One region of the Metabacillus sp. KJ11-3 genome, then DNA from elsewhere that is predicted to be linked to it. Evidence: riboswitches for the same ligand, from Rfam matches in the RefSeq annotation. Region 1 holds a riboswitch; each other region holds the start of a gene.
The links. Region 1 has a riboswitch for cyclic di-GMP ahead of AC0L8O_RS25070 (hypothetical protein). Riboswitches for the same ligand answer to the same signal wherever they lie in the genome.
Positions count from the first base shown of each region.

Region 2: linked by a shared signal. The riboswitch ahead of AC0L8O_RS24135 (polysaccharide deacetylase family protein) and the one ahead of AC0L8O_RS25070 (hypothetical protein) in region 1 are both predicted to bind cyclic di-GMP.
Region 3: linked by a shared signal. The riboswitch ahead of AC0L8O_RS05985 (anti-repressor SinI family protein) and the one ahead of AC0L8O_RS25070 (hypothetical protein) in region 1 are both predicted to bind cyclic di-GMP.

Region 1 covers NZ_CM147865.1:5,082,548-5,092,895, reverse strand. The annotation lists partial or broken gene secA (preprotein translocase subunit SecA) at 1-479, opposite strand, end outside; gene AC0L8O_RS25090 (CBO0543 family protein) at 700-1,296, opposite strand; gene rbsK (ribokinase) at 1,404-2,294, opposite strand; gene hpf (ribosome hibernation-promoting factor, HPF/YfiA family) at 2,344-2,898, opposite strand; gene AC0L8O_RS25075 (OmpL47-type beta-barrel domain-containing protein) at 3,121-4,542, opposite strand; gene AC0L8O_RS25070 (hypothetical protein) at 4,665-5,201, opposite strand; gene AC0L8O_RS25065 (hypothetical protein) at 5,234-5,356, shown strand; cyclic di-GMP riboswitch class I at 5,496-5,585, opposite strand; gene fliT (flagellar protein FliT) at 5,709-6,059, opposite strand; gene fliS (flagellar export chaperone FliS) at 6,059-6,457, opposite strand; gene flaG (flagellar protein FlaG) at 6,482-6,838, opposite strand; gene fliD (flagellar filament capping protein FliD) at 6,952-8,502, opposite strand; gene fliB (flagellin lysine-N-methylase) at 8,718-9,947, opposite strand; gene hag (flagellin Hag) at 10,080-10,348, opposite strand, start outside.
Region 2 covers NZ_CM147865.1:4,853,215-4,863,562, forward strand. The annotation lists gene AC0L8O_RS24110 (SWIM zinc finger family protein) at 1-1,423, opposite strand, end outside; gene AC0L8O_RS24115 (YwzD family small protein) at 1,748-1,891, shown strand; gene AC0L8O_RS24120 (glycosyl hydrolase family 18 protein) at 1,939-3,006, opposite strand; gene AC0L8O_RS24125 (polysaccharide deacetylase family protein) at 3,021-4,772, opposite strand; gene AC0L8O_RS24130 (glycosyltransferase) at 4,773-6,605, opposite strand; gene AC0L8O_RS24135 (polysaccharide deacetylase family protein) at 6,624-8,042, opposite strand; cyclic di-GMP riboswitch class II at 8,104-8,186, opposite strand; partial or broken gene AC0L8O_RS24140 (carbohydrate ABC transporter permease) at 8,452-8,612, shown strand; gene AC0L8O_RS24145 (hypothetical protein) at 8,678-9,085, opposite strand; gene AC0L8O_RS24150 (ROK family protein) at 9,373-10,272, shown strand.
Region 3 covers NZ_CM147865.1:1,149,702-1,160,049, forward strand. The annotation lists gene AC0L8O_RS05930 (helix-turn-helix domain-containing protein) at 1-325, opposite strand, end outside; gene AC0L8O_RS05935 (paeninodin family lasso peptide) at 767-913, shown strand; gene AC0L8O_RS05940 (hypothetical protein) at 981-1,109, shown strand; gene AC0L8O_RS05945 (aldolase) at 1,172-1,915, shown strand; gene AC0L8O_RS05950 (lasso peptide biosynthesis PqqD family chaperone) at 1,905-2,192, shown strand; partial or broken gene AC0L8O_RS05955 (lasso peptide biosynthesis B2 protein) at 2,227-2,693, shown strand; gene AC0L8O_RS05960 (ABC transporter ATP-binding protein) at 2,825-4,621, shown strand; gene AC0L8O_RS05965 (class I SAM-dependent methyltransferase) at 4,755-5,531, shown strand; gene AC0L8O_RS05970 (DUF5658 family protein) at 5,816-5,956, shown strand; gene AC0L8O_RS05975 (hypothetical protein) at 6,205-6,414, shown strand; gene AC0L8O_RS05980 (helix-turn-helix domain-containing protein) at 6,585-6,920, opposite strand; gene AC0L8O_RS05985 (anti-repressor SinI family protein) at 7,022-7,171, opposite strand; cyclic di-GMP riboswitch class I at 7,205-7,289, opposite strand; gene AC0L8O_RS05990 (YqhG family protein) at 7,611-8,411, opposite strand; partial or broken gene AC0L8O_RS05995 (DEAD/DEAH box helicase) at 8,427-10,113, opposite strand.

The sequences.
Region 1 (10,348 bases):
CTTAGTGAATTTAAGTTAAGACCTACTGTTAAGCCTAAAAACTCAAACAGCTGCCCCATTTCATGAGCATCACGACTAGCTAAGTATTCATTGACTGTCACAACATGTACACCTTCACCAGAAAGTGCATTTAAATAAACAGGCATCGTGGAAGTTAATGTTTTCCCTTCCCCTGTTTTCATCTCGGAAATATTCCCTTCATGTAAGGAAATACCACCCATTAACTGTACTTTATAAGGATATAATCCCAATACACGCTTCGCTGCTTCACGAACAACAGCAAACGCCTCTATTAATAAATCATCAAGCGAAGCACCTTTTGCTACGCGTTCTTTAAATTCTTCTGTTTTTGCTTTCAGTGCCTCATCAGATAAGCCGCTCATTTGACCGCTTAATGCATCAATTTGATCAGCCATCTTTTCGTAACGATTTAACGCACGTTTGTTAAAATCAAACACCTTATTTAAAATTCCAAGCATGTAATACGCTCCTCTGTGTTTAGAGTGAAAGATCATATAAAACTATTGTCTACCCTTTATTTTAGCACTATTTATGGTGGGGGACAACTGAACAGATGCCTATGTAAAAAAATGATAGATAGGATTGCTACTAACTAGACTGCTACTTCATTTTATCTCCTTCAAGGTAAAAAGATTATCAACCAAAAAAAGCACTTGAAGTGTGCTTTTAACATGTTTTCTACTCTGCTTCGCTCACTTTAGCCTTGGAATTAAGGTGTAGAAACACATTTGTAATGACTCTAGAAAATAGAACAACAAATACATATAACAAAAAAATATAAAAGTAATTGGCACCATTTTTCAAATGAAAGAGATGATGAGCAACGATTATTGGCTTAAATATAAATGATAAAAATAAGACTAACCCAAAATTATAAAGATAAAAGTTTTTCTTATTTTTTAAGATCCATTGATACAACAAAATAAATAACACCGGTACTAAAGAAGTGTCAATTCCAACATGGATCGGTAAAAAAGGGACTGCTTTATACGGATATTCAAAAAAATTATATCTTGTCCCTATTGCGTCCGTGTATACCATCCATGCATGGATATTAAAACCATAGAAACCTAATAAAAATACCCTTTTTTTATCAATAAGAAAATATAGAACAACTAATGGAATAATAATAAAACTAACATTTAACCAAAATTGCCAAGTATCGAAAGCTGAATAATCTAGCCAGTAATCAATCCATCCGTTTGAAACCTTTTCTTGCGTTTCTTTTAATTCGTTTAGCTGATTCAGCTGTTCTTGGGGGAGATCTTTCCTCATACGTCCACCTCTTATATAAGTTGGTCGTCTTATTATTGGCAATTGTATTGAAATAAAATCCCCCTTTTTTATTCTACACAAAATTAATTTATATGGTTAAGTAAATATCAGTGAAGCAAAGACTCAACTTCTTTCTTTGTCGGCATTCCTGATTGTGCACCAAGCTTTGTGACAGAAAGAGCAGCTGCTGCATTTGCAAACTTGCTTGCCTCCAGTATTGGTAATCCACTGCTAAGAGAAAAAGCCAATGCTCCATTGAACGTATCTCCCGCACCAGTGGAGTCAACTACGTCTACCTGATATCCACTAATAAGCTGCTCCTCTCCATCTTGTTGGAGTTGAATTCCCTTTGACCCTCTTGTGACAATGCTTTTTGCCTCCAATGCCTCTGTTTCTTTCTGTGATAGATTTGTACTTGAAAGTAGGCTTTCTAGTTCATGTTCATTTGGTGTGAGATAAGAAGACTTGAGAATCAACTTTTTAGGAAGCTCCTGCATGGGTGCTGGATTTAGGATGACCGGTACGTTATGTTTATGTGCTATTTCGGCTGCTTTTACTACACTGTCCAACGGGATTTCTAATTGTAATAAAACAATATCCGCATCGGTGATCAACTGTTCATGTTGTTGGACAAGTGCCGGTGTGAGTTTATGATTGGCACCTGGAACCACGATGATGCTGTTGTCTCCTTCTGATAATGTGATCGCTGCGACACCACTTGAAGTATTGGAAATGGTTTGGATGTGTTTCGTCTCGACACCTTGTTTATGTAAATGTTGCGTTAACTCGCTGCCAAACGCATCGTCGCCCACACAACCAAGAATTGTGACATCCCCTCCCAGTTTTGCAGCAGCCACTGCTTGATTAGCCCCTTTTCCGCCCGGGACTGTCATAAAATCTTTCCCTAGAACAGTCTCACCAACTTTTGGAATGGTGTTTGTTTGTGTTACAAGATCCATGTTGATGCTGCCAATGACAACGATTTTAGGTTTCTTCATAGCGATTCCCCCTCAACGTAAAACAGCGCCCTAGTAGGCGCTGCTCATTTTATACATGTGGCTCAATTAAGCCGTATTTTCCATCTTTACGTTTATATACAACATTGGTTTTATTCGTTTTTGCATCTGTGTATACGAAGAAGCTATGTCCAAGCATATCCATTTGAAGAATCGCTTCCTCACTGTCCATGGGTTTTAGATTAAATCGTTTTGTACGAACAACTTCTTCTTCTTCATCCAGCTCATCCTGTGGCAGATCCTCAGGCTGGTAATTGCTAAACACAAACTTTGGAGCACCCTGCTCGCGAAGCTTGCGGTTCACTTTTGTTTTATGCTTACGAATTTGTCGCTCTAATTTATTCACAACAAGATCAATCGCTGCGTACATATCCTGGTGGTTTTCCTCTGCACGTAGAACCAGATCTGTCATTGGAATGGTCACTTCTATTTTAGATTCCTGATCATTATAGTACTTTAAGTTAACATTGACATTTGCGTCAACTGACTCTTCAAAATATCTCTCAAGCTTACCAATTTTCTTTTCTGCATATTCTCTTAATGCTGGAGTTATTTCAATGTTTTCCCCTCTGACGTTATATCTCATGATTGAACTCCTCCTTTATGATAAAGCTATGTAGTACTATTTCTATACTTCCCTGCTTGTCTCCTGCATAAACTTAAAAATACTTTGTGACTTTTTGTAGAAATTTGTATGGTTCGGTAAAGTTTGTGAAGGGGACATTAAGGGTATGTAAATAGTTTATGCGAATGTATAGATTAAATGAAAAAACTCACCTTGGGTTGGCGAGTTTTTTTCAAATTTAAGTTATTTATTTTGAACCTTTACAGTCGTTTGTCCAATAACCAAATTACCATCGAGATATCCACGGAAAACCAATGTTTCCTCTGATGAATCCCATGTAAAGTCAGAACGCTCAAACTTGAATTGTCCAAGTTTTGCTTGGTTATAGTACCCTTTGTTGCTTGTTAGGGCATGTACCCCATTTATTGTTGCTGTATCAAGGTCAAAATCTTTACGATCAAATAGTTTCGGTACGTCTACACGAACTGTGAAAATACCCTTATTTCCTTTGATCACTTTTGGTGTTACTTCAATTGTTGCAGGAATGTAGACAACAAATTGTTTATGAATTTCTGTTGTTAAGCCTCCAGCATTTGTTGCAACAACTGTTATGTTGTAAACACCTGGTTTATCTAATGAAATAGACGAACCATTTTGAACTTCTTTTCCAGACGATTCACCTGGTGCTGTTACGATCATTTTTTCAGATATAACTTCAGAAACCGTATCTTTTGCTGTATAAAGCAATGGCAATGCAGAATCTAATGCATATTCTTCATTTACATCCATACTTACTTCAGGTGCTGTTTGATCGATTTTCACTTCAAGCGTTTTTACACCTTCTATATTATTTGCATTGTCGATCGAAAAGAATGACACTTCATGAATGCCTTCGTCTGTTAATGTAAAAGATGTTCCTTCTTTATATTCAGATCCATTAATTGAATAGAATGTAGTTGTTACGCCACTTAAACGATCTGATGCTTCAAGGTATACTGTCACATCGTCTATGCTCCAAGTCTCAGGTGCATCAGAAGTTGTCTCCGGTGCTGTTTGATCTACCTTAACACTGATTGTTTGTGGTTCCTCTTTGTTTCCAGCGTTATCTAGAGAATAGAATGATACAAGATGTAGACCTTCTGTTTCTACAACAAAAGATGTTCCTCCCATATATTCAGATCCGTTAATAGAATAGTAGGTTTTTGTCACACCACTTTGTTCATCTGCTGCTGTCAAGTTCACTGTCACATCTTCCTTGCTCCAGATGTCTTGTGCGTCAGAAGTCGTAGCTGGTGCTGTTTTATCGATTTTCACTTCGATTGTTTGTGCTTCTTCTTTGTTACCGACTTTATCAACGGAATAGAAGGATACTCTATGAACACCTTCTCCTTTTACTTCAAAAAAAGTGCCTTCTCTAAAATCATTGCCATTAACTGAATAATATGTTTTTGCTACTCCTGTTTCATTATCTGTAGCAGATAGAGTAATGACCTGGTCTTGATTTACCCAAGCTGTTGGTGCGTCGCTTGTTGTCACAGGTGCCTCTTCATCTTTGATTAGCTTTGCGAGAACAACATTAGATGGTTCAGACTCTCCAAATGAGTTACTGTAGGACGTTACGACATACTCATGATTCGCATAGGATAAGTCCATGACCGTATACATTAAATTATTTACTTTTTCTGAAACTAATACTAATTACCCATCTATCACTTCATAGATGTTATAGCCATTTGCATAGGTAATAAAATTCCAATTAATTCTTGCTGTTGTTTCATTTATCATCGTTAAGCTTGCTTTTGGAATTCCATAATTGGATAAACAATTGTTTCTGTAATGCGATTTGATGTTTTTGATTCACCAAAACGTGTATTATAAGCTGTTACCTCAAAAGAATGTGTATCTTCTGAAAGATTATTAACTTTATAGCTTCGTGCAGTACCTTTATAAATTAATTTTCTCTCATCTTTTGTGATTTGATAAACACGATATTCACTTGTCCAAGCAGTTGCAGGCCAAGATAACGTAATATTGTTTATATTTTCTACTTTCCCTGAAATAACCGGTGCTTCAACAACAGGCCATGTTAAGGTAAAGTCAATAGAACTTCCTTTTGGTGACTCCTCAAAGCGATTACTGTATGAATGAACCACGTATTCGTAATTTCCTTCAGGCATATTGCTAAATGTGACAGAAGTTCCAGTTACTGTTTTCTGCAAAATACGCTCTCCATCAATAATTTGATATACATTATAAGCAGTGGCATATGTTGAAGCATCCCATCTCAGCACAATATCATTTCCATTATTAACGCTTTGCTTCACATTTGCCGGTGCTTGCATAATTGGATGAACAAGTGAGAAAGTTCCAAGTTAGCTTCACATCATCTGGCGTTACCTTTACTGCAGTAAGATTGGTTGGAGGTAACTTACTATCTGATGATGCAAAAACGCTACCAATAGGAGCAATCACTTGGTAACTGAGTAGCACCAATACAAGAAGTAATGGTTTCAAACGAGATAAATGCTTCATTTTTTCTTTTCCCTTTCTTTGTGTGAAAAAGGCATAAAAAAATAAACCTTTTACAAGGTTCATAGATTTGATAGACTATGATCCCTTGTGGCAGCCGGCTGCCATTCATGAAGAATTACATAAGCAGGCCCTTGGCTTTGCGTCCCACCGTTTCCAATGGTTTGCCTTTTTCACTTGGTAGTTTAATAGCATATCAACATAATAATACTTTTATCCTAAATAATAAATAGTAATTAATTACTATTCTAGGTTTTTCTATTCTTACCGTGGTATTATTGACTCATTTTCTATTAATAAAGTTATTTACGCTTATCATAAAATAAGCCGCTTATCGTATCTTTTTGGTAAGGATCATGATATTTTTCTTGGCTTACCTTATTGTTCTTTAGTTTACGTAAGTCAGACTGAATTTCGTTTTTAAAACTCATTAATTGCTGGTTAATTTCCTTGTTTACCTCAATCAGTTTCATCCCTATTGTTTTTTGTTCTGTTGTATAGGGTGGTTGAGTCGCTTTTATTAATTTCTCACGATCTTCTAAATTCGCTTCTATTTGATGAATAAACTCATCTCGCTCCTCACTTGTTGTTCCTTTTTCTAAAAGTGAAAGGAGTTCTACACTGACTTCATATAGCTTTTGCACCGCATCCACTATGCTTGTCCACCTTGATGTTGCTTCTGACGGTTCGCTTGAATGACTTGCTTCCATGTATCACGAAACTCTGTCACATACCCTTGTACCTCTTCTAGAATTTCAAGGTCGTTACTAATATTTGCTTCTACAAGACGATTCTTCATGTAGTCATACATTGTAAGCATATTTTTTGAGACTTCATAATCCATATTTATGGTTACCATAAGCTCTTGAATAATGTTTTGGGCTTTTATTATATTCGTATTTTTTTCGCTAATATCTTTATCTTCTATTGCTTTCTTCGCAAGTTTAATAAATTTTATACACCCATTATAAAGCATTAATGTTAATTCACCCGGTGCCGCTGTTGTCACTGCGTTTGATTGATATGACTGATATGGATTACTCATAGCCATTTTCATTACACTCCTTTATCTACTCTAAACCTTTTTATCGACAGCTAATCCTAAAAATTCTGTCATCGATGCGTATATATCTAGTAGTTTTTTCGATGGAATTTCACGGATAACTTCCTTCGTAGTTTCATCAATTACCTTTACATAATATTTATTTAGCTCGTCATGTAATTCAAATCTTAATGAAGTTGTTGTAGGAGATAAAAAATCATTCATGCCTTTTACCACTTCTTCAAGCTTTTCTTTTGTAACTTTTATATTTGGTTCTGCTTGTGTTGGACCATTATTTTCAGGTTGGTCAATTGAAACATTTTTATTTTCAGTTACTGCATCAATTTTGTTACTAATAAAAGAATGAAACGACATACCCTCGACTGACAAATCCATCTCTCCCTTTCATTTACAAACCTTTCTATTATTTATATCGGCATGTTCTAGTAAGTTTAAAGAGAAGTTTCAAATAAAAAAGTGAAGGAATTAAATCCTTCACCTCATTACATACCACCACTGAATTGCTGCATGAGCCAACCACTTTGCGAATTTGCTTTCTGCATAGCTGATTCCATTGCTTGGAATTGTTTCCAGTAACGATCTTCTAATTGTTGAATTCTATCTTGTTCTTTTGAGATCCCACTTTCAATACTTTTTAACTCTTTTGCCAAAACACTATTTACATCCACAGTTGAATTTAAATAACCAGCTTTTTTACTTAAGTCTGAAATTCCTTGTCCTAATCTCTCATATAGTCTTCTTCCAATACCACTTTCATCATGTTTTGTTCTATTTGTTAAAGTATTTCCTTCTGTAATACTACTAGTAGAACTAAACAGCTTTTTTACACTATCAAGATTACTTTCAAGGACGGCTTTCAATTTTGTTTCATTTAATTCTAGCTTTCCATTGTCTCGATAGTTCTTGCTTGTTGTAATCCCTATGTCAGATAAATACTTAAATCCTTCATCACCATTTGAAACAGGTGTCATTAGACTACTTCTAAGTTCGTTTAAAAAACTGGAAATGGAACGATCTCCAGTTATTAACCCACTTTTTGCTTTTTCTTCCCATAACTCTATTTCTCGATCCTTCATTTCACTTTTTTGGTCATCTGTTAATGGTGGAAAATCTCGGTAACGTTTTTCTGTCACTTTTGAGTTTAACTCAGCAATTAGTTCATTATATTTATTTACAAACGTTTTAATACTATTAAAAACAGCTTCCGTATCATTTTTTGTTTCAACGGTTACTGGTTGATCGCTTGTAATGTTAGATTTCAGATCAAATTTTACTCCATCAAATGTAAAGCTATTTCCAGTAGGATTAATTGTCAGTCCATTAATAACAACCATAGCGTTCACTACATCAGAGCCTTTTGCTGCTGAAACACCACTGTTTGTACTAAAAGTATTAGTAATATTATTTACTTCCCCTCCAATTAACCCTAACTTATTTGTAGGGTCTGTTAGACCATTAACCGATAAATTCTCTAATTTAATTTGAGAATTTAATGCTTTTGTTTCACTTGTTAGGATTAATGCATTTCCATCTTTAAAATAAGATGCTTTAACACCTGCACCTGCACCGTTTATCTTGGAAATTACAGATGAAATCGTGTCATCAGATCCAACTGAAATAGCAGTACCATTTAAATCAAAGGAGATGTCTTGTCCAATAGCTTCTCCTTCTGTAACATTTAATATAAAACTAGCTGAAGCAGCTCTAGCATCCGCTGCCATAGTTGCTTCCGTTATTGTATAAAAAGAAGCAGATGGTGTCCCAGTAACAGTGGCACCAATCTTTTCAATATTACTTACAGAGGCAGTTTGTTTGTTAAAAGGAGTTTGTAACCTTAAAGCCTCTGTAGCTGTTCTAAAGCTTGATATCGTTGTATTAATATCTCGAAAAGTATCAGTTTTCCAAGTATTCATTATTTTAGCTTGCTGTAATTTGATTAATCTACTTTTTTGGGCATCAACTAACTGTTTTACCATGCTTTCAGTGTCCATTCCTGAAGCTAATCCCGAAAATCTTATAGATGTAGTGCTCATTGAGTCTCCTCCAATCTTAAATTCTATTTTCATTAATTAATATCTTATAATTTATAATTATTTTAAAGTATTATTTCTCTAACTCAAACAAAAATTTGAAAGTTGTAAAGCCTTTTACAGAATAGTCCTACCCCAACAAAAGAGGTAAGGACTAAAAAAAATCTTCTTAAGCATCTACAGGTATAAAAGAATATGATTAGAGTAGATAACCTTGACTAGTTATTAATTAATATTGACATGTAAGGTAATGTCATATAATCCTTGTCCTTCATTAATTCTAGTATCTGCTCAAAATATGAAGGATAATGCTCGAAAGTTTTAGATAGAGATTGTATTAGTTTAACAACTAATTCTGAATTTAATCCCTTATGATGATTTGCAATCCCAACTAGATGCAATTTTATCAATGTGTAGTACAGTACCATTCTAGAATAGCTTTCAAATGGGAATTCAGTATCTATAGGCATTAAATTTTTAAACACATAATTAACAAGGTAGTTCTCTAACATATACCCATTTCCCTCCATAAAAGGTATATAATATTTATTGTATCCATTCTCATATTGTTCTCTAGTTTCTTCATTTGTAGAATTTTCATTAATCTTCAATCCGAGTAACATATCTCTTGAACATTCTAAATATCTTGCAGATGCTATTGGTTGGTTAAGTCTAAGAATTAAGAGCTCTTTGCATAAACGAAGATGTATATCAATTCTTTTTGAAACATCATTAAATGCTCCTTTAAATGTGAAATCCTCTAAACTTTTGATATATTCTCCGAAAATATCTGGGATCTTAATTATATTGTTTTTCTTTACACACTCATCAATTTCATTATAAAGCAATCCTAAGGTTAGTAAACGCTCTTCGATAGAGTAGTCTCTATTCTGTAAAATCGAAATAGTAATATAGCGATATTCGTTAAAGAGGTCTGTCCAATGTGTTATTGTTTCGTTATTGGTATTGACAACACTTGTTACTCCTATTCTGGTAACCTCATTTAATCCCTGTTCAAATTTAATGCCATCTTTATTTAGTAATACTAATCTAGTAGCTTCTGGACAAGAGACAGTTAGACTTTGTTCATATACCCCATTGAAGTTATTATTTGTTCTTGGGTATATCGTACAGGTATTACATAAATATTCTTCACCCAGATTAGTTTGAATATCACACCAACCTTCGTTACTTAAAAAAGAACATTTTCCATTCTCCATTTTCATTTTTGCAACATTATTTATTTCAGGATTAGTGCGATTCCGTTCTAAATTTTTCTCAAGTTTAAATTTCATACTTGGATTTTTTACTTTTTTATATTTTTTATAGGTTTCTTTATCAACGTGAACAGTCCACCCTGAACAACACGTATCTTCACAGGAGGATCCGATACAAGAGAATTCTTTAATATATTCTGGAATTAGCATTTCAACCATTTTAGTTTTCATAATTCTATACTCCTTTTATTTTAATCTTTCAGAATAGAAAACCCTGACATATTTTCTATCTTGAAAGATTAAAATCTTATTATACAAAAAGGAATGGTATCCCCATTCCTTTTTTGTATAAATAAAAATGTTTTAACGTAGTAATTGTAATACAGCTTGTGGTTGTTGGTTGGCTTGTGCAAGCATTGCTTGGGAAGCTTGGTTAAGGATATTATTTTTAGTGAAATTCATCATCTCTTTTGCCATATCAACGTCACGGATACGAGATTCAGCTGCCTGTAAATTTTCAGAAGCATTATCTAGGTTTTTAATTGTGTGTTCCAGACGATTTTGGTTAGCACCAAGTTTAGAACGTGTTTGTGATACTAATTCAATTGCTGCATCAACAGCAGTTAGATCAG
Region 2 (10,348 bases), 230 kb from region 1:
AAAGAGGCAGCAGCACACCTGGTTCGCTTTTTTCAATTTCCCTTAAGACATATGTATCCATCTCATCAAGGGAGAACCCTAACAGTGTTTGCAGCTCAATCCAAGTTTTGTACTGCTCTTTATCTAAAAGTAAATCATGATACTCGGCATAACTTAACGGCAGCATCATTTTACATGCGCGCTCATACAGCACATCATCATTGGTTGCGCGTGCGTACTGTGAGATAAATCTCAATAAATAGCGGATCGTTTGCCGCTTTTCATCAAATGGTAAAGGACTATTAATATATTCGTTCGTACCATTTAATAAATAAGAAATCCAACTCGACAGTCGCTTCCAATTTTTCTTTTTAAAAATATCCTCTACCCAAGGAAAGATAAATGGGAGGGCAGATGGTGTAAGCTTTGTGCGCATGACCTCAAAAATTTCCTCATCACGTGATTGAAGAAAGTTCATATGCATAAGCGCCATTTCGAACTCAATCGCAAAGGAGGGATCTTGTTTCTGCTCTTCCTCAAGATGCTCCTCCAGCCATTCGCGCTCGATTGAAATGAATTTATCACGTCGAAGCAGCTCAATCCATAATAGCTTGTAGAGATTTGTTCGCTCATATTGATACTCTTTACTCGTAAACAACAGCTCACGGAAACGTTCCACACTATCAACTAAATAAGGATCAAGAGCAAACGGCAAAGCATAACGCTTCATCTCAGAAATGGCCACCTCAACATTATCGATAAGCTGATCAAGATAAGGATAAATAATATGTTGTAACATATAGTCGGTTGGCTTCGTCTCATTAATGAGCTGCAAAATTTTCAAAAACACCGTAACAGATGCCTGAACAATAAAAAATTGCTTCATCTCCGGGGACTTAGGCGCCTTCTTTTTTAAAGCAGAATAATAATGATGAAAAAGACTTTGAAACAGCTGATTAGGAGAAGTTACCTGCTCATACCAGCGCTCAAATTCCCGATCAAAAAAAGCAATCCAGCTGCCAAGAGTATCTTCATAATCTTTTTCAGGCTTTAAAAGCGAACTCGCCTTCTTTACATGCTTTAACACATCGTCAATCGGCTTTTCTTCCTTCCATAGGTCAACAAACGTGCCGACTCGGTCAACACTTGCATATACATAGAGAAACGTTGCAAGCTGATGTCGACAAATTGAATCTGAAGGACAAGTGCACGTACTCATCGAAAAATCATCTAAATCAAGCTCAACCTGAACACTTGTGACATCCTGTACTTTGGCAGACACAGAATGACTTGTTGTGCTCACATTATAAATACTGCCTTGACGATACAAAATGAGTCCCTTTTTCACAACATTTCGATTCTCTTCTTCCTGATGTGAAAGCAACTGTTTAATCTGTTCAGCGGCACCAAGTACAAGTTCTTTACTAAGTTCCCGACCAAGCATAATGAATGGACTCCTTTCAAAAAAAGCAAAGCGCTTTTGCTATATATAAAGTAAGAATAAATCGAATCATGAAATAAACCCTAATTCATCTATTATACCTCATTTCAAATGGTACAAAAAGGTTTAGGAAGAGATTCAACCGGGGACATAAAAAGGGAGATGGTTCCGAAGGATGTTAATGTGAATAAAAAGTGACGAATTTTTTAGAAATTAGGGTTTAATTGTCAGCTTTTGTATAAAAAAACTTGTCTATATGCAAGCTTCCAATTATAATATTCCCATATTGTCTGAAATTGTAAAATAAAGAAAGGAAACTTTTGAAATATGAAAGATAATCAGCTGAAACAAGAAGAGCTGTTACAAATTCTCCTAAGTGCCTATGATAAAGGCGAAGCAAGAACAGACATCACAACAAATGAAATGATTCAAGACATAATTTCTCAAATAAAGAAAGTATACGCATCCTAATAAAAAAGATACGAGCGCCATTGGTGCTCGTATCTTTTGTGTGAATATTAATTTTCCATATCACTTAATTTTTCAAACGTCGTAAGCGTCTCTCCAGTGAGTCCACCAGATCTCCAAAAAGAAAAGTCAGTATACTCACCATTCTCCAGTAAATACTCACTCCATAGTGTCAAAGTAGTTGAATCAGCATACCAAACTTCAACATTTTCGCCTGATTCTATATATTCAAAGAACATCACTCCACTCTTCTCATCGCGAGATTGCTGTGGGTTATATTGGTCTATTAAGTCCTGTATTTGTTGATTTGTTAAACTTTTAACAATACCTTCTTGCCAACTAAATCCACCAGTTGATAGGGCTATTCCAATATTCTCTGAGTGATTAGGGAATTTTTCAATCAGACGATCTAAAAATTCATAATCCGCTTTTGGTCCGGGCCCACTATGATATCCATACAAATTGTAAGCCATCACAACGTAATTTAGACTTTCAGGTAAAGGGTAATGATCAACAGGGAAACTTGGTTCTATTAAAATACGTAATGATAGGCTTGCCTCCTCCAATGCTTTGTCCAAGTCCTTAGCAAAAAGCAAGAACTCATCAGTCAAGTCAATGGGGATTTTTTCATAATCAATTTCAATCCCATCAATTGGATAATCCTTCACATACGTTAAAATCTGCCCAATATGTTCTCGACGAGTTGTTGCTGTTGAAAGCAAATTTTTCAGTAATTCTGGATTTTTATGAACAACCGTACCATCGTTCATAAATTGGTCATTAATAATCGTCAGATAGATTTCTTTTTCTTTAAAATCCTTTTCTTGAAGAACTTGATCAATTAATTTAATCGAATCTTCTGTTTGGTGTAACTCACCAGACTCTGTAAAATATGTTGTGAATAAAAGGATATTATCGATATGTTCGATTGACTCAGAAGTTTCTTCTATACTTTTTTCGTATGCCCAATCGACAAGCCATAGCGATTTGTGGATGTCTCGCACAACCTCAACCGGTTCTACTTTCACATACTCCGTTTCTTCGTTTGTAGATGAACAAGAAGTCAGGAGGAGTATAGAAACGAGTAAAGGAATACTCTGGATTACTTGAACGTTCATTAAATGTCACCCTATTAAAAAGATTCTATAAAAAAGTCAATTATGTCTGAGCTAGTCTGAGAAACAGATCGGAGGAACGATTCACTTTTTGATTCATCTACCGTGTATAATGTCTTATCCTGTGACTGAATGATCACATTTTCGATAATAGAATCGTAAATGGAATCAGTATCTTGCTCATGAGAGTTTTGTTTTGAAATCATGGAGCCTCCAAGCAGTAACTGATAAGAAGATGATGAAAAAGGCATTTCTACCTCTGCAATCCTTTTATTATCAACCTTGATCTTCAATTTATTATCAGCTAGAGAAAGAACGATATGACGATCATTTTTTAATGTGCTTGGATATTCATCCTCATCAATTCGTGATCCTTGTTGTGTTGTCATAAAGTCATACTGTGTCGCCTTGTTAAAAGCATAATCTTGCCCGCTCCAATTTATTTCATCTAGTTTCTGCTTAAACAAAAGCTCTGATTCATCTTTTTGATCTGCTACATTGTAGACATTGAGTACATTTTTCTCTATTATCATTTTAAGCTGATTTTGATCATCCCCGCTTTGGATAGTGAATGACTGTGCTCCCATGACATTCCCTTTTAAATCAAAGCTGGCAGTAAATTTAGATGGTAGGTTCTCGGTTAATGTTGCAATCACTTCTTTACCAGGTTCGGTTGTTAAAACGATTTTATGCTGATCAAACTCACCAACACCATGACTGATTTTCCATTTATCAGCAATTTTTTTATCGCCATTTTCAAAGTCTATCGTCCATTTCGAATCATGTTGGATTTTCATTAACAGGTGATTCACCGGCCAGTGTGGCGCCACCTGCAATCTATTTAAATTGTAGATATCCTGTTTTGAATCATTGTATGCATAAACATCACGATTAAAATGAAGAGAAAAATATTCTTTAATCATCTTGTTGTTCGCTGCCTCTACAGCTGGGTGCATATTATTGTATAAAGAGTTGGCATGCATAATTGCATATGCTTTTGGCATACTCGAAAAACGATCTTCATAAATGGTATGCATGAATTGATAATCTTTTGTAATTCGCTCTTCCATCTCTGTGCGAGTTTCCTTTGGAATCATGTATTCATCACGTAAATAGTCCATTAAATAGTGATTATAATATTCAATTGAAGTTTTATCAGGAACATTATTTTCCTCTATCTCGCCTAAATATTCTCCATCTCCGTTGAAAATATTGATATAAGTAAGCCTATAGCCGTTTGATCCTAGTTCCCAAAAACCACTTTCTATCATTTCTTGTAAATGATGTGGTTTTAGAAACTTTGTATCTTTTGTGTCCATTTTATCAGCATAAGTAAACATCGTTGCTTTATAATTTAGCGTCTCCAATGCCTTTTGTGAAAAGATGCTTGAATCATTTCTTCCATCTTCGAATGATAGAAATAAAGCTTTTTCAGGTAATGGTGTTCCTTGTTGGTAAAAATCAATGATTTGTTTCTGAGAAATGGTTTCAAACCCTTGTTTTTTTAGGACAGATAATTGCTTCTCTAATTCTTCCTTCGAGATATATTTTGCTGAGCCGCTGCGATCAACGCCAAAATAGGACAGGGCAATAAATCCATCGGAATTAACCATTTCCTTGGCAGAAAGGGGTTTATATTCATCTGTAATAAACACGGCTCTTATAATAATACCTACCAATAATACAAGGACTGCTAGTTGAAAAATCACTTTTACATACTTTTTTCTATTTTTTAGCTTGTAGTTAAATATACTTTGATTAGATGACAATTAGCCCCCCTCCTTTAACTTGCCTTTTTTCTTTCGTACACGGTTTTGTTTTTTCTCTTTTTCTAATACGTCTTGAGGTGTTTCACGCGTCCCCCAAGTCGATTTCCAGAACGTAAACCATGCAACAGGCATTTGCCACAATAGAATAAACTCGTAAAATAACACAAAAATAACACCAAAAAACCATAATTTGCTTTTACGGAATAGCAAATGAGCAAAACTCATCATAAAGGCCATTAATAATAGTCCTACGATAAACGTTGTTGGAAAGATGCCATGTACTAAAGGGACGTAAAGCAGGTTATAGATCACAACAATTGGAGCTGCAATTGGTACAACAAGGCCTATAAGAAAAAATACCATCATAAACGGTTCTTTTTTTACTATAAATGTCAGAGCACGCAATGATTCTCTTAGCCATGAACGTTTCCAACGCATTTGTTGTTTTAAAAATACGTTAAAATCTGATGGGACAATAGTGGAACAAACGGCTTGATCTTGATAACCAGTTCGATGAGTTTTAAGAATATAGTTCGTCATACTTCGATCATCGCCAAATGTTGCTGGATGTCCTAAGAATCGTTGTTTTAACCAAGCATCCGCATTTTCTAGTACTAGGCTTTTTCGATAACATGAAAGTGGACCGGATAAACAAGTCACACAATCAAATGTTGATTCAGCAGCCTTCATAATACGAAAGGCAATATAATATCGTACAGTCTGCAACTTTGTTAACATGTTTGTAAATTTGTTCTCCACTTCCGTTCGTCCTGCTACACCGCCCATTTTCGGATCTTGGAATGGTTGAACGATATTTAGAATCGCGTTTGGTTCAAGAAAACTATCAGAATCGACAAACACAACCAAATCATGCTTGGCTTTATTCACGCCAACAACCAACGCCTCACGCTTACCCGCGTTCTGAGGTAATATATGAAAGGAAATCCGCTCTTTTGTCATAAAGCGTTCACCTTCAGAGTTGATTTTTTCCATGATTTCTCTTACTTTCGATGCGGTATGATCTGTTGAACAGTCGTCAACAACAATGACCTCTAGTTTATCTACCGGGTAAGTTTGATCGATGCAACTTAGAATAGTACGCTGGATCCACTCTTCTTCATTAAAAACAGGAATGATAATCGATACACCTGGTTGATAATTCAAGTTCACAGATGTATTTCGATAGAGTAGTCCAAAGACATACCGACTAAGCAAAAAGGCAGCGGCTAATAAACTATAAAAATATAGGAATTTATTAAACTTAAAATAAATAATACTTTCAGCTCTCATTAATAGAACAAGCAGCGTAATGAATAGTAAAAACAAACTTGAAGCGAATATTGAGAGTCCCCAATGCCGTTTTTTTAAATAACTTTCAATGGATTGTTCAAATTGGAGTGCACATAAATATTGCTCTTTCCCTTCGAATATTTCAGTGAATTGACGAACAACCTTGGCACGCATGGTAACTTTAGATTCAAATCCTTCAGGCATTGCCCCCTCTGGGATAGAGAAAGATAGTTTAACAACTTGGTTTGGTTCAAATTTAATAGATTCGCTTGGTAGTTGAATGAGTATTCCTGTATTAGAGATATCCATGCATGAACCAGTTTGCTTTTTTATGGAGGGCATTCGTAAACGTACTGGAAATGATGCAATATATCGCTGACCATCTAGTCGTGCTTTATATACTTGGTTAGGATCAGCAACTTCTTCTAGAGTTTCATGAATTCCTCTTCTGTCAATGTTTTTTCGGATTTTTTGTGGATCAGGAATATTGGATAATATTCTTCGGTCTTTTTTTGGGTTTGTTATAATTTCACGAGTAGACATAGGAACTTAGCTAAGATACTAGCTGCCTCCTTCAATATTTTTAGTGATCATTTCTGATATTGTTCTAAAAGTGTAGCCCTTTTGTTGCAGGTTTTCGATAATGCTTGGCAATACCGTCACTGTGTGTGATTTATCTAATATGTGCATGGTGATAATACTCCCTGGCTCGACTCGATCTACTACACGATTATAAATCTCTTGATCAGAACGGGACATATCCCAGTCCAGTGATGTAACATCATATTGGATAATATAGTCAATCCCTGTCGCTGTAATAGCCTTCGCTGATTCAGTATCAAGAATACCTTGAGTGGGTCTAAAATAATTTACAGGCCTCTCTTGTAAGGCATATGATAGGACTTGATCATTTTTAACAAGATCTTCTTGAAGATCTAACGGATCCATTTCTGTAACTACCTTATGGCTATATGAGTGACTAGCCACTTCGTGTCCACGCTCTACAATAAGCTTAGCTAATTGAGGATTTTTTTCGACACCCGTTCCTATCAAAAAGAATGTTGATTTAATATGATAGGTATCTAATATGTCCAAAACTTTAGAAATCCCTTCATCACTAGCCCAATCATCAAATGTTAGAGCGATTTCTTTTTCTTTTGTAGAAAATTTGTCAATAATAGCAGGTTTACTTTCATCATAATCAGGATTTATCGCAAGATGATTTGTACTTGGATTTTCTTCCGTTAAATAATGACCTTTTTCCACTTCTTCAAATGTTGTCAGAGTATACCCTGCAGCAACTGCATCATCGTAAATGAGTTCAATCGCCCGTATGACTTCTGGGTTAATGTATGTGTTAAGCTGAATAATAGCTCCACGGTTTGAAAATTGTTTAATATATGCTGCAATATCTTCAGCACTTTGCATTTTGCTATCTTGAGGATTAATCGTGTTGGAAATGACCTGCATATCCAGCTGTGCTGCAGCTTCTTCCAGGGACTGAGAGGAATCACCAGAACGGCTGCGGATAAATGATGGTTGAATGTTTAGATGTTCTTGAAAAATTTTGTTCGCTAATGCTACTTCAACATATGCTTCCTCATAATTTACCTTGTTAGGTAACACATGGTTCAATGTATTATTTTGAATGGTATGGCCTCTCGCCAAAATTTCCCTTGCTAATTCCGGGTCCTCAGCTACCCTCATCCCTTGTAAAAAGAAGGTGGATTTAATACCTAGCCGATCTAACTCATCCAATAAGTTAAGCATCATTTCTTTGTCTGAAAGTCCATTAAAAGTTAGTGCCATCTTTTTTTCTGTTGTAGCTATCTGCGTGATAGCTGGTTTTGCTTCTTTTTCCTTTTTAGGTATTTCCACTTTGGGTGAAACAGCAGTAAGTTCCGGTTCACTCTTTTTAAATGCACATCCTGTCAAAGTCATGACGATTAAGCAAAAGAATACGATATAGATTTTTTTCATTCACACTCTACTTCCTTATTTATTTTTGGCAAATCTGCTTTCCAAACTAAAAAAACCGCCCAAATAGATTGGACGGTTGCGCCACTTGCTCCCAATTTGCCAGGCGCCCACATACAGCAAATTGTTCAACACACCAGAATTATAAGTGAAACGATTTAGATAGTACTATTTTCACAAATTATTATAAGGTTTTAACTGATATTATTCAATGATTTCTAGTGCTTTTTAACATAATAAAGGGTTTTTCGCTTCATTCAAGTAGGATTTTGTCAAAAAGTCTGGACATATCTTACCATAGGTACTTCTTTATGAGATTGTATAGATCAATATAGTCAATTAGTCCTTTTTAGGCACAATGCTAGAAAATGCTTACTCATGAGGGTACAGGCAGTCAGGTCCGATCAACTAGCCGAGTATGGTGGCGTTGCAAAATCTTTCTGGAAGTCAGATTGTCTATTGAAAGTGCAGATGGCTGGAGCACTGTTAGCGGCATTGCCTACATTATAAATTTATATTCTATTAGGGAAGTATTTTGTAAAAGGGTTATTGACTGGATCTGTGAAAGGATAAGGGGAAAGGCAGTCTCCGAGAAGGGAACTGCCTTTTGGTGAAAAGAACATCGCTATTTGAAATCCTTAATTCAAACTAAATACACCATATACCCAAATATTTCCCTTTTCAGAAACATACTCATGCGGGTTTATTGGATTTCCTTCTTTATCATAAATATAAATAGAAGCAACCCCATTTGCGGCAGACACTCCAACACGATATCCACCAGCAATCATCGTTTCATCTGGAGTGACAATAAAGGAGTGAATCTTCTCTGTACAACTTTTATAATAGATAAGAACTCGCGTTTGTTCAGTGACGACTTTCTCAATATTCAGAGGAGCATGCCGATCATCCTCAACAACTTCCCACCCATCACCATAATTTTTGATTGACGCAGCAATTTCATATCTTGAAGAATGTCCTCCATATGTAAATCCTACTAGTAATAGGATAACAAGTATCACTAAAATAATTCTTTCAAGCTTCATCAACAAGACCTCCATCATTCTCTTACTCTATTTAACTAGATTAGACAAAAGGATGAAAAAAGTCTGTCAGTATATGGAAGAGAAAAATGGGTCCTTCTGTCGATTCCATTCTCAGGGCTTTCATCACATAAATTCAATCATACCATTTTTAGTATTTTATTTGCCAGGAGTATAAAATGATAGAAACATAAATATATATAATAGAAGGAAAAATAACGCTTTCATTTATTTGGGGAGTTGGTAAACTTATAGATAACAAATACTTAATACGAATAGAAAAGGGGATTATGATGTATACAATCGGCATTGACTTAGGCGGAACAAACCTGCGTATCGGCTTGTTTAATGAAAAAGGAGAAATCATCAACGAGCAAAGCCGCCCAACAGAACCAGAAAAAGGTCCGGAATTCACCATCAGCAACATGGCAGATGCCATCAATGATCTAAAATCGCAATATGACATCAAAGCAGTTGGAATCGGCTCACCCGGCCCATTATCCCCGAGCAGAGGTATCATCATTGAGCCGCCAAACTTACCAGGCTGGGTAAACGTCCCGATTGTGGACATGCTGGAGGAAAAAATAGGTATGCAAGTTTTGCTAGAAAACGACGCCAACGCAGCAGCTCTTGCCGAAGCCACACTCGGAGCAGGCAAAGGCGCAAGTAGTGTCTTCTTTGTCACCGTCAGCACAGGAATCGGCGGAGGCTATGTTTTAGGCAGCCAGCTTGTCTCAGGTGCCCAAGGAAACTGTGGGGAAATCGGAAACATGATCGTGAATCCAAGTCCTGATGCTTACCAAGGTCCAGGGTTAAACAAAGGTGCACTAGAAGGACTTGCATCTGGAACGGCAATTGGTCGAATCGGAAAAGAGAGACTAAATATACCAAACGGTGCCCAAGGCGTGTTCGAGCTTGCAGAGCAAGGCAACCAGCAAGCACAGGAAATAGTTGATGAAGCCATCAACTATCTTGCTATCGGACTTGCAAACATTGTTCATACGGTAAACCCGGAAGTCATTGTCATTGGTGGAGGAGTCATGAAATCGAAGGATTTGATTCTAAAGCCATTGATTGAAAAAACAAGAGAGTATGTGTATCCGAGCTTAAAGGAAACATTAGTCATTAAGCCGGCCGTATTAGATCAAAAGGCAGGTCTCGTAGGAGCTGGGCTGCTACCGCAAGGGTAATTACGTTTATGTAAAAGCACAAAAACCAACAGATATGTAGAAGGGGTATAACCGAAAAGACTGTCATTAGAAACCT
Region 3 (10,348 bases), 1.2 Mb from region 1:
TCTGAAATGTTAGAAATTCCTTAAATCTTCTAAAGTCCTCCTTACTCATACCTTCTTCTATGGCTGTATGTAATAAATATTTCCATTCTTGATCAAGAACATCAGTAGCTAGCTGAGCTGCTTCGGTAGATGGTGGAGCTAATAACTCCTCAACATCTATATCTAATGCTGAAGCGATTTTGCTTAAAAACTTTAAGGAAGGATTTTTTTGTAGATCTCTCTCTAAATAACTTAAATAGGACTTAGAAACTCCAGCTATCTCTGCAAGTTCGTTAATTGAATATCCATGTTTTTCTCTCAACTCCTTTATGCGTAAACCAATCATCACGATCCCCTTCATACGTCTAAGATAACTTCGTGAGTTCATTATACAAAACGATTTGTTCTTAATAAAGTTTAAGTAAAACAAGAGAACAGTAGATATAGAGAGTAAATAGAAAGAAAACAACCTTTTTGGGTGGTAAATAACTAATTTGAGATTTTTTTCAAATGTTAATAATGTATTTGTTTTTAATTACGCAATTTGGTTATTTATATATTTAAAAATAATCTCGTGACTTGAGAGTATAATATATTACAGAACCCTTAATAATTTGTTTTTAATGTGATAAATTATTTGATGTATATTGACAGTAATTTTACTTTTAGGTATATTGAATTATATATTTGTTCTTTATAAGGAACACTTTGTTCTGTAGAACCTTAACTACTGTTTGATTTTTATTATAAAGTACAATAATTAAATTTATCGAAAGGAGGTGATGATATGATTAAGAAAGTTTGGAAGAATCCTTCTCTTGAAGTTTTGGATATTAATATGACTCATGGAATGGGTAACACTGGAGAGCCGGGTAAAGCTTGTGATACACCAGCTCAACAACATAATCCACATTGTATTGTAAATCCTAGCTGATAGGATGATAAACCCTCTTACAAAAATGTAAAAGGGTTTATACATTTACTTTATAAAAGGAGCCAATATGAATACATCAGATTATTTCTACCAAGCTTTTGGTCTATATATTGAAAGTGATTGCCCGTTGCCTGAATTAATGAGATCAGGTGGAAATTTAAATAAAGTTGATATAAAAATAAAAAAAGAGATTTAAAAGATAAGTGGAAGCATCGATCAAAGGAGTGTAAAGAGTTTTTTGGCAATCAAAGCCAAATCATGTTTCAAATTAATGGACTATGTATCTTCTCAATTGAAGATGGAAATGAGATATTATATTCTCCATTGGATGTCACAGATCTAGATCAAATTAGATTGTATATTCTAGGAACTTGTATGGGCGCAATATTACAACAACGTAAAATCTTACCATTACATGGAAGTGCAATTGCTATAAATGGAAAGGCGTATGCTTTTGTTGGAGAGTCAGGTGTGGGTAAATCTACGTTAGCAAGAGCGTTTTTACAAAAAGATTATCAGTTATTAAGTGATGATGTAATTGCTGTTTCGTTATCTTCTAATGATTCACCTGTCGTTCATCCAGCTTATCCACAACAAAAATTATGGGATAATAGTCTAAATAAATTTGGAATGGATTCATCAGATTATCTGCCATTGTTTGATCGGGAAAAAAAGTTTGCGGTTCCAGTTCCTTCTCAATTTTTAAATGAGCCACTGCCATTAGCAGGAATTTTTGAACTTACAATAAATAAAATAGCTGAACCAAACATTGAGTTAATAGAGAATATGGAAAGGTTTCATATTTTCTACACCCATACATATCGGAATTTTTTTATTGAACCGCTTGGTTTGAGGGAATGGCACTTTAATCTATCTTCAAAAATGATTAACAAGATAGGTACATATCGTCTAAGACGTCCAAACTCTAAATTTACAGCAGAGGAGTTAACATCAATGGTCTTAACTTCTATTAATAGAGAGGAGTATAGTTATGAAAGCTAAAGTTATCATAATGGAACAATACATTAATCAGGTACCTGGAAATATCGTTAGCGATATGGCGGGGGAGAAAGTGATGTTAAGTGTAGAGAAAGGAAAATACTTTAATTTGGGGGAAGTTGGTGGTGAGATTTGGGATCTAATAGAGGAGAAAATATCTGTGAATCAACTTGTGTCCGTATTAGTTGAACGATACGATGTAGAATTTGAAGAATGTAAAAGCCAGGTAATCTCTTTCCTAGAGGTTTTATTAGAAGAGGAACTCGTTCAAATCTCTTAGTCATTGGGAGATATTTATTTGGAAGGGGTATGAGATTGTGAGAAGAGTAGTGAGAATTATTGGATTGAGTAATAAAGAAAAGTTATTAATAATTGAAACGTTCTTTTACCTTGCTTGGGCTTTTCTCCTCAAAAAAAAGATTTCCATAAAATAGCCCCATCTTTAGGCAAAAGGATTTCTGAAACTTCACGTGAATTAGATGATAAAAATACTGAATTATTCATCCAAATCTCAAAATGCATATCAAGCGTTAGTAAACATACTCCTTGGGAGAGTAAATGCCTCGTTCAGGCTATAGCAGGTATGAAAATGCTTGAACGAAGAGGTATTGAAAGTACCTTGTATTTAGGAACTGCAAGAAACGATGAAGGTAAGATGATCGCTCATGCCTGGCTTCGTAGTGGAAGGGTTATTTTAACTGGTTCTGAAGGAATGGAAAAATTCACAATTGTTTATTCGTTTGCAAAGGTAATGAACAAAAACAAAATGTTGAGCAGATGATTTAGGTAAATAAAGTTGAAAATTATCTCTCAAACCTAGTTTATCTTCTCTAAACTTAGTACATAGTTAAGTTACTTTTTTTGGGAGAAAGAGTATAAGTTAGATGGAGGTGTATCTTAAGGAGGGTTTTTATGAGGGTCATTTTATATTTTGTAAAAGATATGCATTCAACCGCTGGAAGAAAGTTATATTTTAATTTTAATTCAAACATTGTCTTAAGCTTAACGGAAAGTATTGGAATATTTATGGTTATCCCACTAATTAGTTTAACTGGTCTTATTAGTACAAACCAAAATGATCCACCAATAATTGTTTGGGTAACAAATCAATTACAACAATTCCCTTTTCAACTTAGTTTATCTATAAGTTTAACTATATTTATTCTTTATATAACTTTACACAGTGTTTTTCAGAGGAAAACACTAATTAATATTACTAAAATCCAACAATCATATATAAGAAAACTTAGAGAGCAAGTTTATACACAACTTCTTGATTCAAATTGGGAGTTTTTCCTAAAAAAAAGAAGATCAGATATTATTAACCTTTTGACTTTAGAAACTACCCGAGTCTTAAGCGGTATAAATGTAATACAACAACTTCTGTCTACTTTGATTTTTTCTTTTATACAAATTATTATAGCGTTATGGCTTTCACCTTCATTAACCATTACTATATTGGGGTTTGGTGCAATACTTGCATTCTTTTCACGAGGTTTTGTCAAAAAGTCCAATAAAATTGGACAGGAAACGACCAAAATATCTGAAGAGTATTATGCTACGATCACAAATCATTTTAATGGGATTAAAGAGATTAAAAGTAATTCCTTAGAAAACACTCATAGTAAGTGGTTTCGAGATTTATGTTTGAGAATTGAAAAAATTGGTATTGAATATACTAGTTTAAATACTCTTACGCAGGTTATCTATAAAGTCGTCTCTGGGTGTTTAATTGCTATCTTTCTTTATTTCTCAATAGTGCTGTTTAAAGCAACTCCAACTGATTTTACGCTTATATTAATCATTTTTTCAAGGTTATGGCCTAAAATCTCTAGTATACAATCAAGTCTCCAGAGCATTAGTACATTGTTGCCGTCATTTAGGTTATTGTATGACTGGTTAAATGACTCTAAGAGTTCGCAGGAAATTAAAACAGTACATAATGAAAGTATAAATCCCAAAGTAATAAATGCTGGTATCGAGTGTCAACATGTAACTTTTCGTTATCAACATGAATCTTTAGGATATACCCTAGATAATATAACAATGGAAATTCCTGCTAACCGTATGACAGCAATTGTCGGTCATTCGGGCTCAGGAAAGAGTACTTTAATAGATTTGATTATGGGACTTATTAAACCCGAAAAAGGTGAGGTCTTGGTTGATGGGTTACCACTTACAAAAAATAACTTACTAACATTTAGAAAATCTATTGGATATGTTCCACAAGATCCTTATCTTTTTAATGGAAGCATTAGAGACAATTTACTTATAGTCAAAGAGAATGCAAGTGAAGATGAATTATGGGGAGCACTAGAATTTGCAGCAGTAGATTTTGTGAAAAAGTTACCAAACGGACTTGATACCTTGATTGGAGACAGAGGGATAAGGCTTTCTGGTGGAGAACGTCAAAGAATTGTATTAGCACGTGCGATATTACGTCAACCATCTGTTCTAATTTTAGATGAAGCGACAAGCGCTTTGGATACCGAAAATGAAGCGAAAGTTCAAGAAGCAATTGAACGCCTAAAAGGAAAAATGACAATTATTGTTATTGCACATCGATTATCAACGATTCGTAATGCTGACCAAGTAATAGTGTTGGAGGAAGGTAGAATTCTTCAAAAAGGTGATTTTCATGAACTTGCAAAGGATAAGGAAAATGTTTTTGGAAAGTTGTTAGGAAAACAACTAGAAGTAATCGGATAGATTCACAAGATCTTAATAAACTCTAAAATCATGAATTATAATATTAAAATAGTTTTTTAGGACTAATTATTATTCAATTGAAAGGGCTAAATCCAGGGTAATGAGTAAGATAATACGAAAGGTGGTTTTACAAATGATTGGAGCTGCAAAGCATGTAGTAAAAGAATATAAGTCATCTAAGAATCCAATTATAAAGTTTTGTATAACAACCCTGTCTTTTGGTTGGAATGCAGCCAAAAACATAAAAAGATTTTTTGGCGATACCGAATTTCGTTCCATTCTTCTATTGCAGGTATTAGATTCTAAAAATGTGCATCAAACAACACCTCTAACGTGTATGGATCGATATCCTAAAATTTTTTCAGCATGTAGAGACTATTTTGGCAACCAAAAAGACTTAAAGATACTTTCTTTTGGATGCTCAACCGGTGAAGAAGTTTTAACTCTACGTAGTTATTTTCCAAATGCTCACATTGTAGGAGCAGATATTAACAAGCGTAGTATTGCAATATGTAGAAAGCTTCCAGTAGATGATAAGATTACGTTTGTACATTCCAGTTATAGTGAAATTCAAAAACATGGACCATTTGATGCTGTTTTTTGTATGGCAGTTTTGCAGAGAAAGCCACATTACATTGCAGCAAAAGGCATCAGTTCTATTAAAAAGATTTATCCATTTGAAAAGTTTGAAAAGCAGGTTATTGAACTAAATGGGTTAATAAAAGAAAAAGGATTATTGACAGTGCATTACACTCAATATTCTTTTAGGGATACATCGGTAGCATTTAAGTATAATGGATTGGGTAATTATACCCAGGGTGATTATGTATCACCAGTTTTTGATAAAAATAGTCAATTAGTAAAAAATCCATTACCACAAAATAGTATTTTTATTAGAACACAGAAATAGCTGTTTTTTAGTATATTAGTAAATATTTCGGTGCACTATTCCTCCCTAAAGTTTATATGAACGCAGTGAATTGTTTCCTCAGAAAGATCTATGGCAATATAAAATTACGAATAAATATATGAGTGCTGGTTTAGGAAGTAGTCATGCAATTATATTTTTTGCCTTTCAATTTTTGAACACCGAGATAATCGTTTTAAATTAGAAAAGGGAATAGACTTTTTGAGTAATAGAGAGAAGAAGATAATATGTAATGTTCTTTATATAAAGACAAAGGAGATAACTTTGTGATAAGAATTTGCTATTATTTATCAGGGCTTAATTTTGTAGACGGTATTCTCACGTACATCGGTCTCAAACTAAATCTTATTGAGGAAGCCAATGTATTAATGAGAATAATTTATGAAGCAGAACCAGTTTTTTTATAATAATTAAAACTTTTTTATCAATTCTGCTTGTTACACTTTGCTACTATCAAAAAATCCCTGATAATGTTGGAATAAAAACAATCTCATTTATAGGAGCTTCTATTTATACTTTTTTGATGTTCTTACATGCTTATTGGATAATTACTTCGTTTAATAACATTATCTAAGAAGAGTGTATGTAGAGTGGCTTTTAAAATCAATTGTTCGTTATAACGAATATATATTCGAATTAGATAGGAGAGTTACCAATGTACAAAAAACTTTGTAATCGCTGTTATCATTTCTCTTATAGCAGTTGCCGAGTTGGGGATTGGTTATGTCCAACATGTAGTCACGACTTAACCAATATGAAAGCAATTGTTGCTAGTAATGGAAATAAAATATCCCAATTCAATAACTATCAAAAGCTAAACGATTCCATATTAAGCCCCAAATCAACGATCTCTTACAAAGTTTAAAGATAATTTGAAAATGGATAACAGGAAATTATTATTCGCGCCATTTGATCTCTTAGAAATCCACTGTAACTATGTTATATTTCCGCGAAATAAAGATGATAGGATAAACTGTGAAATTATACACAAAACAAAAAGCACAACCAGCAGCCATCAAAGCTGCCGATCATGCTTTATTTATCATTTTCATTCTGTAATCTCCACTTATTAAATTCCAAAAACTCTTTAAACTGTTCCTTTGATACACCTGATTTCATTGCATCCTGTACCAGTTTTGTCCATTCTAAATCGAGCTCTTCTGGATCGGTTGCGTTTTGTTCATTTAGAAGAGTGTTTACTGATACACCAAGAACAGATGAGACCTTTTCTAAAAATTGCACAGAAGGATTTGACTGGAGATTTCGCTCAATCGAACTTAGGTAGGATTTTGCGACTCCTGCTCGTTCTGCTAGTTCAGACAGTGATAGATTTTTTTGTGTGCGATATTTTTTTATTCTCGGACCAATCACGTCAAGTCACCTTCCTTAATGAAGCCATTATAACATATAAAGAAGGGTTTGTTTTATATGCAGAACACAAAAACAAAAAAATTTACAATCACTTAATACTATTATGATGATTTTAAAACGGCATTTGACTTTTTGGATAAGAACTCTTTTATCTCCTCTACACTGATTCCTAGTTCAAGTGCTTCTAGTATGAGCTCAACCCATTCTTGATCTAGCTGCCCATCGTGTGTGATTCCTTCAATTATTCTCATTATTCTTTTCCTCCTAAAATACTAATCTGTATTTCAGGCAGCCCAGCCGTCTTAGTTGTCAACCTGAAGACCCGTGACTTTGCGTCCCTACTTTTCAATAGGTTTGCCTTTGTACTGATTAAGTTGGCATCAATTGTTAATAGTATATTTCTAAGGTCCTTCATTTATGTATAACTATTTAACTATTGACAATGTCTATTATAAAAAAGAACTGTTATCATTGTCTGCAGAACTTTGTCGACGAAATAAATTTTTTTCATTTATCTGTAATTTTTACAATGAATTTACAAATGTAAGAGTGAAGGATAGTTTTTATAGGTTTTTCCTAGGTGGGATTTACAAAAAATTAATAAAGTTAAGAAATGATAAAAATTAATTTTGTCGAACGAAAATTCTTTTTTCATCATTTGGGTTTCTCCTAAGTAACTTGTATCATTACTTAGGAGTTTAAAATTCCTCCGGGAGTCAAATAAAAGATGCCGCCATTTTGAATGGAAATATGAATTTGTGGTTCATACAATTCTTGTAATGCTTGTTTTTCAACTTCGTAGCATTCGGGTTTTTCTTCAAGATCTTCGTAAAAATGATTTAATAGTTCTAAATCTTTGTTCCATCTTTCCCGTGCTTTGTCTGCCCAGGTATGATCATGATTGTGAATATCTTGTAAAATGAATTGTTCAATCCGTTTTAACCCGCTTTGCGGCTTTATGAGTGGTGTCATGGTAAAGCAAAGGTCTGGAATTTTTGGTGTTAAGTCCAAATTTTCTAGTTTTTCTTGGAAGTTTTCGACTAGCACTCCACTTACTAAGTGTAACCCGATGGAATAGAGTTGATCTTTCTTCATATCACATTGATAGGAAACCATAATATTGACTCCGATCCAGGGGTGGAGGGGAACATTTCCTCCATGTGGTTTGACGTACTCAAAAAGTCTGATATAGCTTCCTAACTCTTTTGTTGATTGAAAAATTTGGTGAAGGCGAGGGGCTCCAAAATGCATAACCTCACCTTTCAGGTCTTTTGGTGCACGATTCTGGTCTGTGATGAGCGTAAGCTTCATTGGGTTTGGGACCCCGTTTGTTTTTTCAAGGTAATGCCAGTAAAAAGGTCTGTTCATTAACAGCTTATCCATTTCAATTGTAAGTTGTACGGTTATATATCCTTCTTTGTTTTCAAGAACTTCACAGGAGTTGGATGTGAAAAAACTTTCTAAAAAGTGATGAATTTGCTCTTGCTGCATACTTTAGCCGCCTTTCTACTTATCTCCGCTTGCTGCTTTACGTTGTTCTTGTGAAGCTTGTGCATAATCAAGAATAGATGTTAAATTCTCCATTTTAATTTTCATTTCTCTGTCATTTTTTGAATGATACATAATGTCTTGTATATGTTCTTCAAAGTTTTTTATTTCTAATCGAGTGAGAATTTCATCAAGGTCACCAATGACTTTTTCAAATAAATGTATTTTGTCATATAAAAGAGTTAATATATGTTCTTCAACCGTGTTTTTGGTTGCCATATTGTATATGTTAACGTCTTGTTCTTGTCCTAAACGGTGAATACGGCCAATTCGTTGTTCTAATCGCATTGGGTTCCATGGTAAATCATAATTGATAATATTATGACAAAATTGAAGGTTGATTCCTTCACCACCGGCTTCTGTTGCAATTAGTACCTGAACACGATTTTTAAAGAGTTCCTTCATCCAATCTTTTTTTCCTCTTTTAAAGCCGCCACGAAAAGGAACAGACGTAATGCCGTGCTGCTGAAGAAACCACTGTAAATAAAATTGTGTTGCACGATATTCGGTGAAAATAATGACTTTATCATCCAGTTGCTTAATCAACTCTACTACCTTTAATGCTTTCGAGTTTTGAGTAACACCGTCAATGGCCATCATAATATCTTTGATCACTTCATTAGCGAGGGCTGGTTCCTCTTCATCGGGCCGATCAAGCATTTTTTTTAACGTCATATAGACAGCTTCGCGGCTACTGCAAGGCTTCCCGCTGTAGGGTCATGATAGAGAAGGTATTTGCAGCATATTGTGAAGATGACTTTAGAGCAGTGATTGTGTCATATAGATGTTGTTCCGTTTCAGAAAATTCAATCGGTACTGTTTCAACATTACGCTTTGGCCAATCAATACCTGTGTCACCGCGTCGATTTCGGATCATAACCTTATTAATGAGCTCACGTAATTGCTCATGGTCTTCGATTGAACGCTCCTTCGCAGAAAAAACATCTGAAAAATAGGCTTCGTTCCCTAGATGACCCGGCTTTAATAAAGATACTAAGTTGAAAATTTCTTCTACTCTATTCTGAACAGGTGTTGCTGTTAATAGTAAACAATATTTCTTCTTTAAATTTTGAACAAATTCATAGTTTTTTGTTTTATTATTTTTTAGCTTGTGTGCCTCATCAATAATGACTAAATCATAGTTCTGGTTATAGACAATGTCTCGGTGTGGGCTTCTTTTAGCTGTATCAATAGACGAAACAACAACATCACATGCTTCCCACACATAGCTTTTCTTTTGTTCTACCGCAGGGATAAAAAATTTTTCATTTAATTCACGGGCCCATTGTGAAACAAGTGATGCCGGGACGAGAATGAGTACTTTTTTGACCAGTCCCCGAATCATATATTCTTTTAAAATGAGACCTGCTTCAATTGTTTTCCCTAAACCAACTTCATCAGCAAGGATCGCTTTTCCATTCATGTTTTCCACTACTCGTTGTGCTACCTCCAACTGATGAGGTAGGGGTGTAAAGTGTGGCAAGTGCTTTGGAGCTTGTAAACCTTCAAATGATGGTACTTGTGTATTTTTTTGTACTTCATAGGCAAGCTTGTACAGCTCCCAATTTGCCCACGGACCATCATTTTCTAATTTTTCTAGAAACCCATTCTGCCAGGAAGAATCGAAGTTCGTCTTTATATTCATTGTAAAGACAGTCCTTTCGTGATAATTACTTATTTAGAATGTTCACGATTTTTCTTGTAATATGTGAAAAACAATATAAAAATATAATTTAATCGATAAAAACCGAACATTTAACTTGAAAATAATTTTAATGTTAAGATAAAAAATGATTGTCGAAAGTCTGCTCACATGGTAGGATGTTAGTAAGAAAGTTCATCATTTTCATATCTTTCAGTCAGCTTAACGCTTTCATTCG